DNA from 2 places in the Sphingobium sp. V4 genome. Region 2 is predicted to be linked to the other one. Evidence: riboswitches for the same ligand, from Rfam matches in the RefSeq annotation. Region 2 holds a riboswitch; the other holds the start of a gene.
The links. A riboswitch is a leader RNA that binds a small molecule or an ion and turns the genes downstream of it on or off. The one in region 2 is predicted to bind cobalamin.
Positions count from the first base shown of each region.

Region 1: linked by a shared signal. The riboswitch ahead of K3M67_RS17290 (HoxN/HupN/NixA family nickel/cobalt transporter) and the one ahead of K3M67_RS07165 (TonB-dependent receptor plug domain-containing protein) in region 2 are both predicted to bind cobalamin.

Region 1 is NZ_CP081002.1:349,490-356,857, forward strand. Features, by position in the region: gene cobN (cobaltochelatase subunit CobN) at 1-1,637, opposite strand, end outside; gene cobW (cobalamin biosynthesis protein CobW) at 1,647-2,684, opposite strand; cobalamin riboswitch at 2,874-3,094, opposite strand; gene K3M67_RS17290 (HoxN/HupN/NixA family nickel/cobalt transporter) at 3,130-4,176, opposite strand; cobalamin riboswitch at 4,332-4,575, opposite strand; gene K3M67_RS17295 (Gfo/Idh/MocA family oxidoreductase) at 4,716-5,654, opposite strand; gene K3M67_RS17300 (class III extradiol dioxygenase subunit beta) at 5,745-6,638, opposite strand; gene ligA (protocatechuate 4,5-dioxygenase subunit alpha) at 6,640-7,092, opposite strand; gene K3M67_RS17310 (amidohydrolase family protein) at 7,089-7,368, opposite strand, start outside.
Region 2 is NZ_CP081001.1:1,402,801-1,410,168, forward strand. Features, by position in the region: gene K3M67_RS07150 (NYN domain-containing protein) at 1-377, shown strand, start outside; gene K3M67_RS07155 (acylphosphatase) at 377-658, shown strand; gene K3M67_RS07160 (TonB-dependent receptor plug domain-containing protein) at 783-2,786, opposite strand; cobalamin riboswitch at 3,141-3,362, shown strand; gene K3M67_RS07165 (TonB-dependent receptor plug domain-containing protein) at 3,547-5,472, shown strand; gene K3M67_RS07170 (ABC transporter substrate-binding protein) at 5,508-6,365, opposite strand; gene K3M67_RS07175 (FecCD family ABC transporter permease) at 6,437-7,368, shown strand, end outside.

The sequences.
Region 1 (7,368 bases), on a different replicon from region 2:
CAAACATCGGACAGCGCGACCGCCTTGCCCGGCAGCCATTCCAGCGTGCCGTGCGCGCCCATATGGACCAACGCGTCGACGCCCTCGGCGCGCAGCCACAGATAGAAGGCGACATAGGCATGGCGCGGGCAGCGTGTCAGGTCATGATAGCTGTCCGCCCGATCGGCGCTCCGCTCGCGCTCGGGCTGCAACGCCACGATCGCGGCGCCCCGGCGGACGGCGGCAAAGGCGAACATGCCGCCCTGCACGGCCGGGTCATCCTCCGGCGCACCCCAAGCTGCGTGGAGATCATCGCGCAGCGACCCCGGCAATGTCGCCAGCGCCGCGCAATAGTCGGCGAGCGGCCAGTGCAACCGCTTGATCTGGAGGTCGCCTACCAGATCGCCCGCCGCCGCGACGCCATAGCCCGCATCGGCAAGGTCGCTCAGCATGGCCTGCGCGGAGGCGATCGCATCCAGACCCACGGCATGGGCCATCTGGTGCACCTTGCCGGGGTAGGTCGACAGGATCAACGCCAGCTTCCGCACGCCCGCCGGGCGCTGGCGCAGGGTGATCCAGCCGGCCACCCGCTCTACGACCGCGGCGGTTCGCGCCGGGTCGGACCGATGCGCGCCGCGCGCAAACTCCAGCGCCGGGTCGCGCGCCTGCGCCTCCTTGAAGCTCACCACGCCCGCGAACAGCCGCCCGTCGACTTCGGGCAGCACGACATGCATGGCAAGGTCGGCGGGCGACAGGCCGCGCGGCGACTCCTGCCACGCCTGCCGCCCCGATGTCGCCAGCGCCAGCTGAAACACCGGCACGCCGGCGCCGTCGAGCGGGGTCGCGCCGTCCTCGCCCCGCGCCGAGAAGGCGGTGGCGTTGACGATCGCGGCGGGCGCAAGCGCCCGCACCCAGCGCGCGATCCAGCTGCGAATCTCGACCGGCTTCAGCGAAGGCGCGAACAGCCCGATCAGGTCGAAGCCGCGCTTGGCGAAGGTGTCTCGCAGCGCCTCGAACGGCTCCGTGTCGGCAGCGCTCAGGTAGGAGCGGTAGAAGATGAGGAGGACGCGCGGCCGAGTCAGACTCAAGGTAAGGGTCGCTGGACAGGTCACATTCCCATCCCAGGCCCCGACCGTCGGCAATGGCGGAACCGGGGCGACAGGGCCATCCAGCCCCGCTTCACGCGCCAGCAGTCCGAGCGCCGCCCCCGCCGCCGCCGGGCCGCCCTCGTCGCACAGCCGGGCCAATGTGCGCAGCCTCGTCACCGGCACGGTCGACGCGATGTCCAGCCGCGCATCGGGCCGCCCGTCGCCCGGCAACACCGCCAGCACGATCCCGCGCGTGCGCGCCAGCGCCTCCACCTGCTGCAATCCGTAGCTCCAGTAGGATGCGCCGCCGATCAGCCGGATCAGGATCGCCTTCGCGCCGCTCAGGGTCCGTTCGACATAGGTATCGACCGACAGGGGATGCGCCAGCGCGGCCAGATTGGCGAGCCGCAGGGTCGGCAATCGTCCCTGCGCCCGATGCCATCCCGCCGCGAAGGCGCCGAGGTCGCTGTCCGAAAAGGACAGCAGCACAAGATCGGCGGGCGCCTGCCCCAGATCCTGCGGGACAGCCGCTTCCTCGATCCCGTGAGTCTCGCGGAAGATGACGTGCATGGACGACGCTCAGTCCTGCAACACGGCCCGGATCGCGGCTTCGTCGATACGATCATGCTCGGCGATCACGACGAGCGCCGTTGCGCGTGCTTCGCCCGGCCGCCAGGGTCGGTCATAATGATGCCGAACCCGCGCGCCGACCGCCTGCACCAGCAGCCGCATCGGCTTGCCCGCAACGGCGGCATAGCCCTTCACCCGCAATATCCGCTGCGTCCGGGCCAACGCCTCGATCCGCGCGACCAGGTCGGCGGGATCGGCGATCTCGCCCAGAGTCATGACGACGCTGTCGAAATCCTCATGCTCATGATCCTCCTCGCCATCATGGTGCGAGGGTCGGCCCGCCAGGTCATCCTCGGCCGCCGCGCCCAGCCCCAGCAGCACCCGCGGGTCGATCACGCCGTCGACCAGTTCGATCACCGGCAGCGGCCGGGGCGTTTCCGCCGCAATGACCGCGCGGGCGGCGGCGACGCCGTCCGGCCCGGCCAGATCGACCTTGGTCAGCAGCACCATGTCGGCACAGGCCAGCTGATCCTCGAATACTTCGGACAGGGGCGTTTCATGATCGATGCCGGGATCGGCGCGCCGCTGGGCGTCCAGTGCCGCCAGGTCGGGAGCGAAGCGTCCGTCAGCCACCGCCTCCGCATCGGCAAGCGCGATCACGCCATCGACGGTGATGCGCGACCGGATCGCAGGCCAGTCGAATGCCTTGAGCAGGGGTTTGGGCAGCGCCAGTCCCGATGTTTCGATCAGGATATGGTCCGGACGCGGCTCCAGCGCCAGCAGCGCCTCCACCGTAGGGATGAAGTCGTCGGCCACGGTGCAGCAGATGCAGCCATTGGCCAGCTCGACGATATTCTCCGCCGGGCAATCGGGAATGGCGCAGCTTTTGAGGATGTCGCCATCGACGCCCAGCGTGCCGAATTCATTGACGACGACCGCCAGCCGCCGCCCGCCCGCATTGCGGATCAGATGGCTGATGAGCGTGGTCTTGCCCGCGCCCAGAAAGCCGGTGACGATCGTGACCGGCAGCTTGGCCAAATCGGCCATATCATTCTCCCGCGCGCCGGAACGACGACGGGCGGGGGCTTGCCGACGCCCTTCCTGGACGCCAGCCGGCGCGCGACGACGGGCGGGCGCGACCGCGCCCGGCATCCCGCACCGTGCAGCCCCAGCCGCACAGCTTCGTCGCTCAGACGGAAGAACCTACCGTGCCGCGGCCATCCCCTGGACCAGGGCAAGAGCGACCAGACGCCGGCAGGTCTCCTGGCTCGCGGGTCAAGGCTTGATGCACGCCTTCCCAGACCAGTGGGTCCAGTGGCCGCCCTCGACAAGAGGACATGTGCATCGCGCTCGCCGCTTACAGTTGCAGGGACAGCCGCGGAATTGAGGGGACAGGCCCCTCGCACCGCATTCCTATTTGAAGCCCCTCGCGGGGCACCGGCGCGATCTATGAGCCTGCCCTAGACCAAAATTCGGTCCAAGCCAATGGCGTTCAGCCCGCGACCCGCACCTCGATCTCGTCAAAGCGCTTCCAGCGGTAGATCCCGAAGCTGAGCGCCCAGCACAGGACGAACAGGCCGATGATGGCGAAGCCCAGGCTGTTGAAATGCTCGCCCAGGTCCGCGGCTATCCGCCAGGGCGCTCCGTCCAGTCCCAGCTTGTCGCCCACCAGCGCCATCGTCTCGATCCCGCCAATGACGATTGCGACCAAGGCCGAGATCAGGGTTATGGTGATGTTATAATAAAGTTTGCGGATCGGCTTGACGAAGGCCCATTCATAGGCGCCCAGCATCACCACGCCATCAGCCGTGTCGACCAGCGCCATGCCCGCCGCGAACAGCGCCGGCAGCACCAAGACCGTGCCGATCGCCACGCCATCCGCCGCCTGGCTCGCCGACAGGCCGAGGATCGCGACTTCCGTGGCCGTGTCGAACCCCAGCCCGAAGAGGAAGCCGAGCGGCGCCATGTGCCAGCTGCGGCGGACCAGCCGAAACATCGGGCGGAACAGGCGGGACAGCAGGCCGCGATTGCCCAGCAGCAGGTCCAGATCCTCCTCCACATAGGCGCCGCCGGCTCGGACATGGGCGAAGCTCTTCCATACCGACCGCAGGATCATCAGGTTCATCACCGCGATGGTGAACAGGAACAGCGCCGACACGCTGGTCGCGACCACGCCCCCGATCTCGCGGAAACTCTCGAAGCGCGACAGGGCGCTGGCGGTGAGAGCGATGGTGACGGAGGCGACGGCGATGATCGCGGAATGGCCGATCGCGAACCAGAAACCCACGGTAATGGGCCGCTGCCCGTCCTGCATCAGCTTGCGCGTCACATTGTCGATCGCCGCGATATGATCGGCATCGACCGCATGGCGCAGGCCCAGTCCCCAGGCCAGCAGCGCCGTCCCCAGCATCAGCGGCTGGGCATGAAACTGGGCGATGGCCCAGAGCCAGACGGCGACATTGGCCGCGACCAGCGCGCCCATCAGCCCGGTGACGCGATGCCGCAGGCGCGGCGCGGAAGATATTTCGGGATGGACCATGGCAGAACAGACACTCCGGCGTCGCGCGACATGACAGGGGCCGCGCGCTCCGCCGGACGCCATCCGGCGCAGACGCGCGTCATCAATGCGGCCCCCGCCGCTTCTTCGTCGCTCAGACGGAGCATACCGTGCCACGGCCATCCCCTGGACCAGGCAAGAGCGACCAGACGCCGGCAGGTCTCCTGGCTCGCGGGTCATAGCGATGCTGCATGGCCTTCCCAGGCCTCGCATGATTTAGCGTCCGGCCCAGTGGCTGCTTTCCCTGTTTCAGAAAAGCCTATGCAACATGCTCACCGCTCACAGTTGCAGGGACAGCCGCGGAATCGAAGGAGCCAGCCCTTCTCACCGCATTCCCATTTTCAGCCCCTTCGCAAGGGCACCGGCGCGATCAACGACCGGCGGATCGTCTCCACCGGCCGGGCTGAGGCATAGCTTGGGCGCATCGCGTTGCCAAGCTGCATCGATAGCAGGCGCAACACAAAAAGGGCGCAGCGGTCACCCGCCACGCCCTTCCTTGCGACCCCGAAGGGATTTCAAGCTCAGCCGAGCTGCTGTTCCAGCTCGCCCAGCACGCGATAGCAATCGAACACCTTGGCGACGCTCGAATTGGGATCGCGGCCTTCGCGGATGGCGCTGATGAATTCGCGGTCCTGCAATTCGATGCCGTTCATCGATACCGCGACCTTCGACACGTCGATCGGCTCTTCCTTGCCGTTCACCAGATCGTCGTAACGGGCGATATAGGTGTCGGTGTCGCCGATATAGCGGAAGAAGGTGCCGAGCGGACCGTCATTGTTGAACGACAGCGACAGGGTGCAGATCGCACCCGTCTCGCTCTTCAGCTGGATCGACATGTCCATGGCGATGCCAAGGTCCGGGTGGATCGGTCCCTGCATGGCGTGCGCCGACACGATCTTGCCCGCCTGATAGGCGAACAGGTCGACCGTGTGCGCCGCATGGTGCCACAGCAGATGGTCGGTCCAACTGCGCGGTTCGCCCTTCGCATTGATATTCTTGCGACGGAAGAAATAGGTCTGCACGTCCATCTGCTGGACGTTGAACTCGCCCGCCTTGATGCGGTTGTGGACGAACTGGTGCGACGGGTTGAAGCGGCGGGTGTGGCCGACCATGCAGACAAGGCCGGTTTCCTGCTGCTTGGCCAGCACCGCCTGTGCATCCTTCCAGCTGTCGGCCAGCGGAATCTCGACCTCGACATGCTTGCCCGCATCCATGCACGCGATCGCCTGGGCCGCGTGCATTTGCGTCGGCGTGCAGAGGATCACCGCGTCGACGTCATCGCGCGCCAGCGTTTCGTTCAGGTCGGTCGTCACATGGCCGATGCCATATTTCTCCGCGACCTTCTTCGTCGCGTCCAGTTCGCGGCCGATGATCGACGTGACGGTCACGCCGTCGATATTCTTGAGGCCATCAAGATGCTTTTCGCCAAAGGCGCCGGCACCAGCCAGGGCTATACGCATGGGAAACTACTCCATTATTGGCCCCTCCCCTTCAGGGGAGGGTTGGGGGTGGGGGGAGTGAGGCATATGCCGCACTCTCCCGCCTGATCCTCACTCCGCCGCGATCGCCGCCACGCCGCTGCCGGTCATGTCCAGCCCTTCGCCATTATCCGGGCGTAGCACCAGGTGGCCGATCGCGGTATTGGAACAGGGCACATGATAATGGCGGTGCAGTGCACGGGTCTTCTTGCCCAGCGCCCCGCGCATGATGAGCCACATCACCATCTCGATGCCTTCGCTGCCCGTCTCGCGCAGATATTCGATATGTGGAATCCGGCGCAGATGATCGCTCTCGCCGATCAGCCCGTCCAGGAACATATTGTCCCATTCCTTGTTGATGAGCCCCGCGCGCGCGCCCTGCAACTGGTGGCTCATGCCCCCCGTGCCCCAGATCTGGACGTTCAGATCCTCGGGGAAGCTCTCGACCGCCTTGCGGATCGCCTCGCCCAGCGCCCAGCAACGGTTGCCTGACGGCGGCGGATAGGTGACGACATTGACCGCCAGCGGCACGACCCTGCAGGGCCAGGCATCGGGCTTGCCGAACATCATGGAAAGCGGCACCGTCAGGCCATGATCGACATCCATCTCGTTGATGATGGTCATGTCGAACTCGTCCAGGATCAGGCTCTGCGCCATGTGCCATGCAAGGTCGGGATGCCCCTCCACGTCCGGCACGGCGCGCGGCCCCCAGCCTTCGTCGGCCGACTTGTAGCGCTCGCCACAACCGATCGCGAAGGTCGGGATGATCTTCATGTCGAAGGCGGACGCATGGTCATTATAGACCAGGATCACGACATCGGGCTTTTCCGCCTTTTCCCATTCGCGGGTCCAGTCATAACCGGCAAAGATCGGACCGAAATAATCGTCGCGATCCTTGTTGAAGTCGGACGCCACGCCCAGCAGCGGCACATGGCTCGACGCCACGCCAGCAGTAATCCGTGCCATCTCAGCGATCCTCTTTCTTGGCGGCAGCCGCCGCTTCATTGGCCTTGATCGACCGCACGCCCTCGGGCGAGCGTCCGCCCTTCATCATCATCTCCCGATATTCGGGGAACGCCATGTCGGTCATGGTGCTGACCGCCTCGGCGAACGGAATCCCGTCGGTCGAAAACAGCTTGGACAGGAAATAGACATTGCCGCCCAGATCGAGGCATCGATTATAGTCCCGGTCCAGCAGCGCCTGCTTCTGCTCCTCGCTCAGCGGCCATTCGTCCAGATAGGCGCGCTCGTCGGCCTTGAACCGCTCCCGATTCTCCGCCTTCATCAGGCTCATCGCAAACTGGTTCATGTGATAGCCCTGCCGCGCGCGCTTGGCAGTGTAGACACGGGTTCCCGGAATATCCTCGAACTCGGCCAGATATTCGTGAATATCCTGATGCTTGGGATCTTCTGTTATCATATTCCCCTCTCCTTCAATTTGGCGTCGAGGCGCGGGAAGACGCGGCGGGCATTGCCCTCGAAGATCGCGGCGCGTTCCTCATCGCTGATCTCCAGCGCATCGACATAGCGCTTGGTGTCGTCGAAATAGAAGCCGGTGGTCGGGTCGATGCCGCGCACCGCGCCCACCATTTCCGACCCGAACAATATATTCTTGTTCTCGATCACGTCGGCCAGCAGGTCCACGCCCGGCTGATGATAGACGCAGGTGTCGAAGAAGATATTGTTCATCAGGTGC
Region 2 (7,368 bases):
GCTTCCGCCGCGCCTGCACCCGTTTCATCGACGTCGCCGCGCTGGAGGCGGCCGAGGTGCCGGTGGCGAAGCCGGCCGCGAAGCGCACGGCCAAGGCCGCGCCTGCCAAGGCCGTGGCGGCCGAAACCGAAGACAGCAAGGCCAAGCCCGTCGATCCCGAGGTGGTGAAACTGCTCATCGACGCCTATGACGCAGTGAAGCGCGACGAAAAGGGCTTCGCCGCGCTGGGCAGCGTCGGCCAGCTGGCCGGCAACCGGTCCAGCTTCGACGCGCGCAACTATGGCTATAAACGCCTGTCGGATCTGGTCCGCGCCATCCCCAATTTCATCGTCGAGGTGCGCGAGGGCGGACAGACCTGGATCAAGCGGCTGCACTGATGCCGCTTGTCGCCCGCCGCCTGATGATCCACGGCCGGGTCCAGGGCGTCTGGTACCGCGCCTGGACGGTCGAGACGGCGCGCGGGCTGGGGCTGGTGGGCTGGGTCCGCAATCGAATCGACGGCTGCGTCGAGGCGCTGGTTCAGGGCGAGGCGGACCGGATCGACCGCTTCATCGCCCTGGCGCAGGATGGTCCGCCCGCAGCGCAGGTCGCGCGGATCGATGCCACGGATGCGCCGGTCGAACCGTTCCATGCGTTTGACAAGCGGGCGACGACCTGAACCTGACCGTCGCCGCGCGGGGGCACCTCATCCGGGCTTGAACCGGATGACGTCGCCAGGCGCCGCCTTCACGAAGGCCGGCGCGGGAGGGGAAATGCGAGTTCGGCGCTGTTGCCGCACTGGGTCAGCGGCTGAAGCTCAGGCCGATCCAGAGCGTGCGCGGCGTGCCGAGGTCGATCGATCCGCCCGCATTGCGGGTCACGATCTCCTCGTCGAACAGATTTTCGCCACGCGCCACTAAGCTCACGCCATGGCCGATTGGCAGACGCGCGACCGCATCCATGGTCAAGGCGTCGGGCAGGACGTCGCTTTGCAGATCATCCTCATATTGATCCGCGACATAGCGCAGGGTCGCCGACAGTGACGGCCCCTGCTGCGGCGCCCAGGCCAGCGTCGCGCTGGTGGCATGGCGCGGACTTTGCGCCGGCGTGAAGCCGTCAAAGGCCGCGCCGGGCGCATGGACCGTGCTGTGGCTATAGGCGTAGGAGGCCGACAGGCGGACATCGCCCAGGGCCGCCGCCGCCGTCAGTTCGATCCCCTTGGCGACGATCCGTTCGACATTCCGCCGCTGGCGGGTGATGCTGTCGATCGTCACATTGGCGATGGCGTCGTCCAGCCGATTGTAGAAAGCGGTCGCCGACAGGCTGATCCCCTCGGCCGGGGTCAGGTCGATCCCGGCTTCCGCCCCCTTCAGCTTTTCCGGCACCAGCGCATCGTTGGCCCGTGTCGTGATCGGAAAGACGACGAAGGGGCGATAAAGTTCATTCAGCGTCGGCAGGCGGAACCCGCTATAGGCCGCCGCCCGTAACGCCAGTGCGTCGCTGGCCTTGTAGAGCGCGCCCACCCGTCCCGACACTTCCCAGTTGGACCGGTCGGCAAAGTCCCCGCCAGTCGCCGCGCCGGTCGTGGCGCTCACCTGCCGGTAGAAGCCGTTGCGGATCGTCCAGCGATCCGCCCGCGCGCCGCCGGTCAGCACCAGTTTTCCGATGCTCCAGTCGTCCTCGACGAACAGGCCGGTCGTCCGCTGATCGCCACCGGCATGGCGCAGGAAGGTGCGCGGATTGCTGGCGATATTGGCGTTATAGGCGTCCTCGTACATGTCGCCGGTCGCAAAGCGCGTATCCGCGCCGATTCGCAGCACATGGTCGGCGCCCACCGGCGGCCGCAGTTCGATCTTGCCGCCAAGGCCGGTGGATGGCGTGTTGCGCTGGTCGAGCGACTTGCGGAAGCTGGAGGACGAAATGACGATGTTGGAGAAGTTGCGCGTTTGGATATAGGCCAGCGCATCGACCTGCCACGGCCCCCGCGAAATATAACGGATGCTGGCATCCTGCCCTTGGCTCATGCTGTCCGCGCCGACAAAGCGCAGCGTGCGCTTATCCTCGAACAGGGTTGCGCGGAATTGCAGTTCTGACGTGGCGCCGATCGGCGCGACGGCGCGCAGATTGGTCGACCAGCCATCATAGGCGGCCGGCATGGTCGCGGCGTTGCGCTGGCTCTTTGGCGTTGTCTGGAAACCATCGCCCCGGTCCCAGCGGCCCGACAGGGAGACATAGCCGCTGTCCAGGTCGGGCGTCACGGTCGCCGACAATTCGGTCGAATCGCGGCTGCCGTAGAAGGCGCTGGCGGCGACATCGGGCAACTGGTCGCGGGTCGCGCTCGCCATCTCGATCGTGCCGGCGACCGCGCCCGCTCCGAAGGCGCCGATGCCGCCTCCGCGGGTGACGCGCACCACCGACAGCCGTTCAGGAACAAGCGCGCTGAAGGGGATATAGCCGAAGAAGGGATCGGCGATCGGCACCCCGTCGAGCAGCATCAGCGTGCGGCTCGACGCATTGCCGCCCAGCGCGCGCAGCGTCGCGCCCTGATTGGACGGGTTGGAGGATCGGCTGTCCGACCGGCGGAACTGCTGGAAGCCGGCGACATCGCCCAGCACCGTCTCGATCCGCCCGGATGCGCTGTCCAGCAGCCGCTGCCGCTCGATCACCACCGATCCATAGGCCGGCGTGCCCGGCGGCAGGTCAAGCCCCGCGCCGGTCACGACGATGGACGGCGCATCCCCCGGCGCTTCGGCCCAAGCGACAGTCGGGACAGCCAACAACAGGATGGACAGACACGGCTTCTTCATGGCGCTCCCCTCGATTTGGCCCCCTTTGTGGTTTTTCACCGTTTTTGCAAACGGAAAGGGGCCGCTTGCGATATCCCTCTCCGGAGATGGCGGGCTTATGACGCTCGACGCCTTGCGGACTGAAACCGGCGAAATGCCGCATGAGAAGTTCGCTACGGCCCAATGCGTCCCATAGCCCGAAAAAGCACTGGATATTTTCGCGTCAGGATCTGGCCCGTGGAATGTCCAGCATATGGCGCCATTCGCCTTACATGTTTCCCGGGGTCCATAGCTGGGCTTCCAGCCCCCCAACGCGAAAGCCGTTTGCGAAAATGGCGCCCGGCGCTATGGGCAGGCGCGTGGGGAGCAGATGCGCCCCACATGATCGCGCCGGTGCCCCTCGGGGCTTGAATGGGAACATGGTGAGGCGGCTTCGTTCAGAGGTCGGCAAATCCAGGGCTGTCCCTGCAACTGTAAGCGGTGAGCGCGATGCACGGGTTCCGGAACGATCCGGGACGGCCACTGGGGAAACCTGGGAAGGTGTGCATCGCGCGACGACCCGTGAGCCAGGAGACCTGCCGGCGTGGGTCGCTCATTGTCCCAGGTCCAGGGAAAGGCCGGGGCACGGAGAATGTCCGTCGAGCGACGACCAAGCGGCGCGGGCCGCTTCGGCGCAGGGTATGCGGGCGCATGACGCCGGCTCGCCGGTCCTGCGCCGGTCGATCGCACGCTGCGCATCGGCAGGCCCCGCCTTCGTTGCCGGTGTTCGGAGGGGGCCTCCATGAAATTTGTCACGACCATTTCCCTGATTGCCATAACGGCGGCGGCGCCCGCGCTGGCGCAAGCGCCCGACGGCGAAGCCAGCGCCCTGCCCGGCGACGCGATCATCGTCACCGCGTCACGCTCCGGCGAGGGCGTGAAGGCGAGCCAGTTGGGCGCGTCCGTCACGGTGATCGACAATGCCACGCTGGAAGCGCGGCAGACGCGGATCGTGTCCGACGTGCTGCGCGACGTACCCGGCATCGCCGTCAGCCGCATCGGCGGGGTCGGTGGCCAGACTCAGGTTCGCCTGCGCGGCAGCGAATCCAACCATGTACTGGTGTTGATCGACGGCATCGAGGCGGCCGATCCCTATTATGGCGAATATGACTTCGGCACGCTGATCGCCGATCCGGCCGCCCGGATCGAGATATTGCGGGGCCAGCAATCCTCACTCTACGGCTCCGATGCGATCGGCGGCGTGATCAACTACATCACCCTGTCGGGCCGCGAAGCGCCGGGCATCAGGGGTCGGATCGAGGGCGGCTCCTTTGGCACCGTCAGCGGCGCGGCACGCGTCGCGGGCGCCGGCGACGCCCTCGATTATGCGCTGTCCGCGTCCTATTACGACACGGACGGCTATCCTACCGCGCGCGGCGGCAGCAGGGACATCGGCTCGCAAAGCCTGGGCACGAGCGGAAAGCTGAACTGGACGCCGACCGACAATATCAAGCTGACCGGCGTGGTACGCTACAGCCTGACCAAGGCGGACACCAACAACAGCGAATTCGATCCGTCCAGCCCGCTCTTCGGCTACACCGTCGACAGCCCCGGCGTGCGGTATCGTAACGAAGCGCTCTATGGCTTGCTTTCGGCGCAGATCACGGGACTGGACGGTCGTTGGATCAGCACCTTGTCGGGCCAGTTCGCGGACACTACGCGCAAGGGCTATGCCTCCTATGGTTTCGACTATGGCGACAAGGGACGGCGCTATAAAGGCTCCCTCACCTCCAGCCTGACACTGGGCACCGAGGCGGTCACGCACCGTATTACCGGCGCTGTCGATGTGGAGCGGGAAAGCTTCCGCAACCTGTCGAGCTTCGCTTTCATGGGCAAGCGGCATACCGACAATCTGGGCGTGGTCGGCCAGTATGAACTGACGGCGGGCGGCCTCTCGCTCGGCGGTTCGGTGCGCTATGACGAAAATGACCGGTTCGACGACACCACGACCTGGCGGGTCCAGGGCAGCTATCTGCTGCCCACGGGCACGCGCATCCGCGCCGCCTATGGTACAGGCGTCAAGAACCCGGGCTATTACGAACTTTATGGCTATATGGACGGCACCTATATCGGCAACCCGAACCTGAAGCCGGAAAAGTCAGAAGGCTGGGAGGCGGGATTGGAGCAGAGCGTCGGTGGCTGGGCGACGATCAGTGCGACCTGGTTCGATTCCACGCTGAACAATGAAATCTATACCTCCTATCCCGCACCGGCCTATGTCGCGACGCCCGCCAACCGCGACACGAAGAGCAAGCAGCATGGCATCGAAGCGTTCGTCAGCGCCCAGCCCCTGCCGCAACTGCGCTTCGACCTGGCCTATACCTGGCTGAAGGCGAAGGAGGATGGCGTCCGCGAAATCCGCCGGCCGAGGCATGTCGCGAGCGTCAACACCACGGTGACGAGTGCCGACCAGCGCTTCGCGACCACGCTGACGATCCGCTATAACGGCAGGACGACCGACACCGCCTATACCGATCCCAGCTATGTCCCCGTGACCGTGTCGATGCGGGAATATGTGCTGGTAAACCTCAGCCTCGACTACCGGGTGTCCCGCAATGTGGCGCTGTTCGGCCGGATCGAGAACCTGGCGGACGAGCAATATGAGGAAGTGTTCAGCTTCGCGACCGCCGGTCGCGCTGCCTATGGCGGCGTGCGGCTGACCTTCTGATGACAGGGACGTCGCGCCATCGCTCCGGAAGCCTGTCAGCGATGCGCGCCGTCCAACCGCATGATCTGATCCGCCATGCTACGCGCCGCGCGCGTGTAGCTGGGACCGCCGCACACCGTCCAGGCCTGTGGGATACTTATGCGTGGAATGTCGCGCAGCGCGGGATGGTGCAGCATTTCGCTGCCCTGATCGGTGATGCGGTCGGTCGCGCTTTCCACGATCAGGAAATCGGGCCGGGCGGCCACCATTTCCTCCAGGCTGACCTGCGCCAGCGCCGGCTTCCCCAGTTTTGCGGCAAGGTTCACCAGCCCCATGCGCTGCATCAGGTCGTCGATCAGCGTGCCGGTGCCGGTCATGAAGCCGCGTCGCTGATAATAGGCGGCGACCCGTCCCGCGCCCGGACGAGGCAGATCGGCGAGTTCGCGCTGCATCCGGGCGATCATCGCCTCCCCCCTGTCACGATGCCCAACCGCGGCTGCGGTCGTGCGGATCGAACGGTAAATGTCGCCCAGTCGGTCGGCGCTCTCAAGATCAAGTGTCCTCACGTCACGATCGAGACCCGTCAGAACCGCGTTGCCGCGCGCCGGCATACCCGCCACCAGATCGGGGCCGATGGTCAGTATCTGCTCGGCGGAATGGGTGAGGATCGGCAATCCGCGCGCCCTTGCCGCTTCGGCCGACATCTGGGTATCGACGGCATTGCGGGTCAATCCCGCGATCTGTCGCCGATCGGCCAGCGCCAGCACCAGTTGATCGGCACACAGGTTGAGCGACACGATCCGCTGCGGCGGCCGGGTTGCGCTGGGCGCGGCGCGGAAGGCGGTGGCCAACAGCCCGGAACCTGCCATGGCGGCACACAGGCAGGCGAAGAGAAGAAAGACCTTGCGCGACATGCGTCTTCCCATAATCGCACCTTCATGCGTGGCAAGGCGATAAGATGACAGAGACGACGCACAATCGCGCCATGCTCCTTGCCGGGTTGGCGGCCGTGGCGGCCGCTGCGACCATTGGCTCGCTGCTGCTCGGCCCGGTCGACATTCCGATCGCGCGGATCTGGGCGGCGCTCTTCGGCGGGGCGGATCATGCTACACGCGTGATCCTGTTCCAACTGCGCCTGCCCCGGACGCTGATTGCCCTTGCCGTCGGCGCTATGCTGGGGCTGGCTGGCGCCGCGATGCAGGGCTATCTGCGCAATCCTCTGGCCGAACCGTCGGTGCTCGGCACATCGAGCGCCGCGGCGCTGGGCGCGGTCGCCGCGATCTATTACGGCCTTGCAAACATCCATCCGGTGATGCTGCCGCTTCTGTCGATTGGCGGCGCCTGTCTCTCGCTGCTGCTGCTGTTCCTGCTGGCCGGTCGGTCGGAAAGTCCATTGACGCTGATCCTGGCCGGGATCGCCGTGGCGACCGTGGCGCAGGCCGGGATTGCCCTGGCGCTGAACCTGTCACCCAATCCCTTCGCCGCCATGGAGATCATGACCTGGCTGATGGGTAGCCTGGAAAATCGGTCGTTCGACCATCTCTGGATCGCCCTGCCCTGCATCGTCGCCGGCCTGGCGTTATTGCTGTGGAATGCACGATCGCTCGATGCACTCACCCTTGGCGAGGATGGCGCGCAGGCGCTGGGCGTCGACCTTCGCCGCACGCGGTTGCGGCTGATGCTGGGCACGGCCATCGGCGTGGGCGGCGCAGTAGCCGTGTCGGGCGCGATCGGTTTCATCGGCCTCATCGTGCCGCATCTGCTGCGCCCGCTGACGGACCGCAGCCCTTCGGCGATCCTGCTGCCCTCGGCGCTGGGCGGCGCGGCATTGCTGACCCTCGCAGACATGGCGGTGCGGTTGATCGACACGGCGAACGAGTTGAAGCTGGGCGTGGTGACAGCATTTCTCGGCATCCC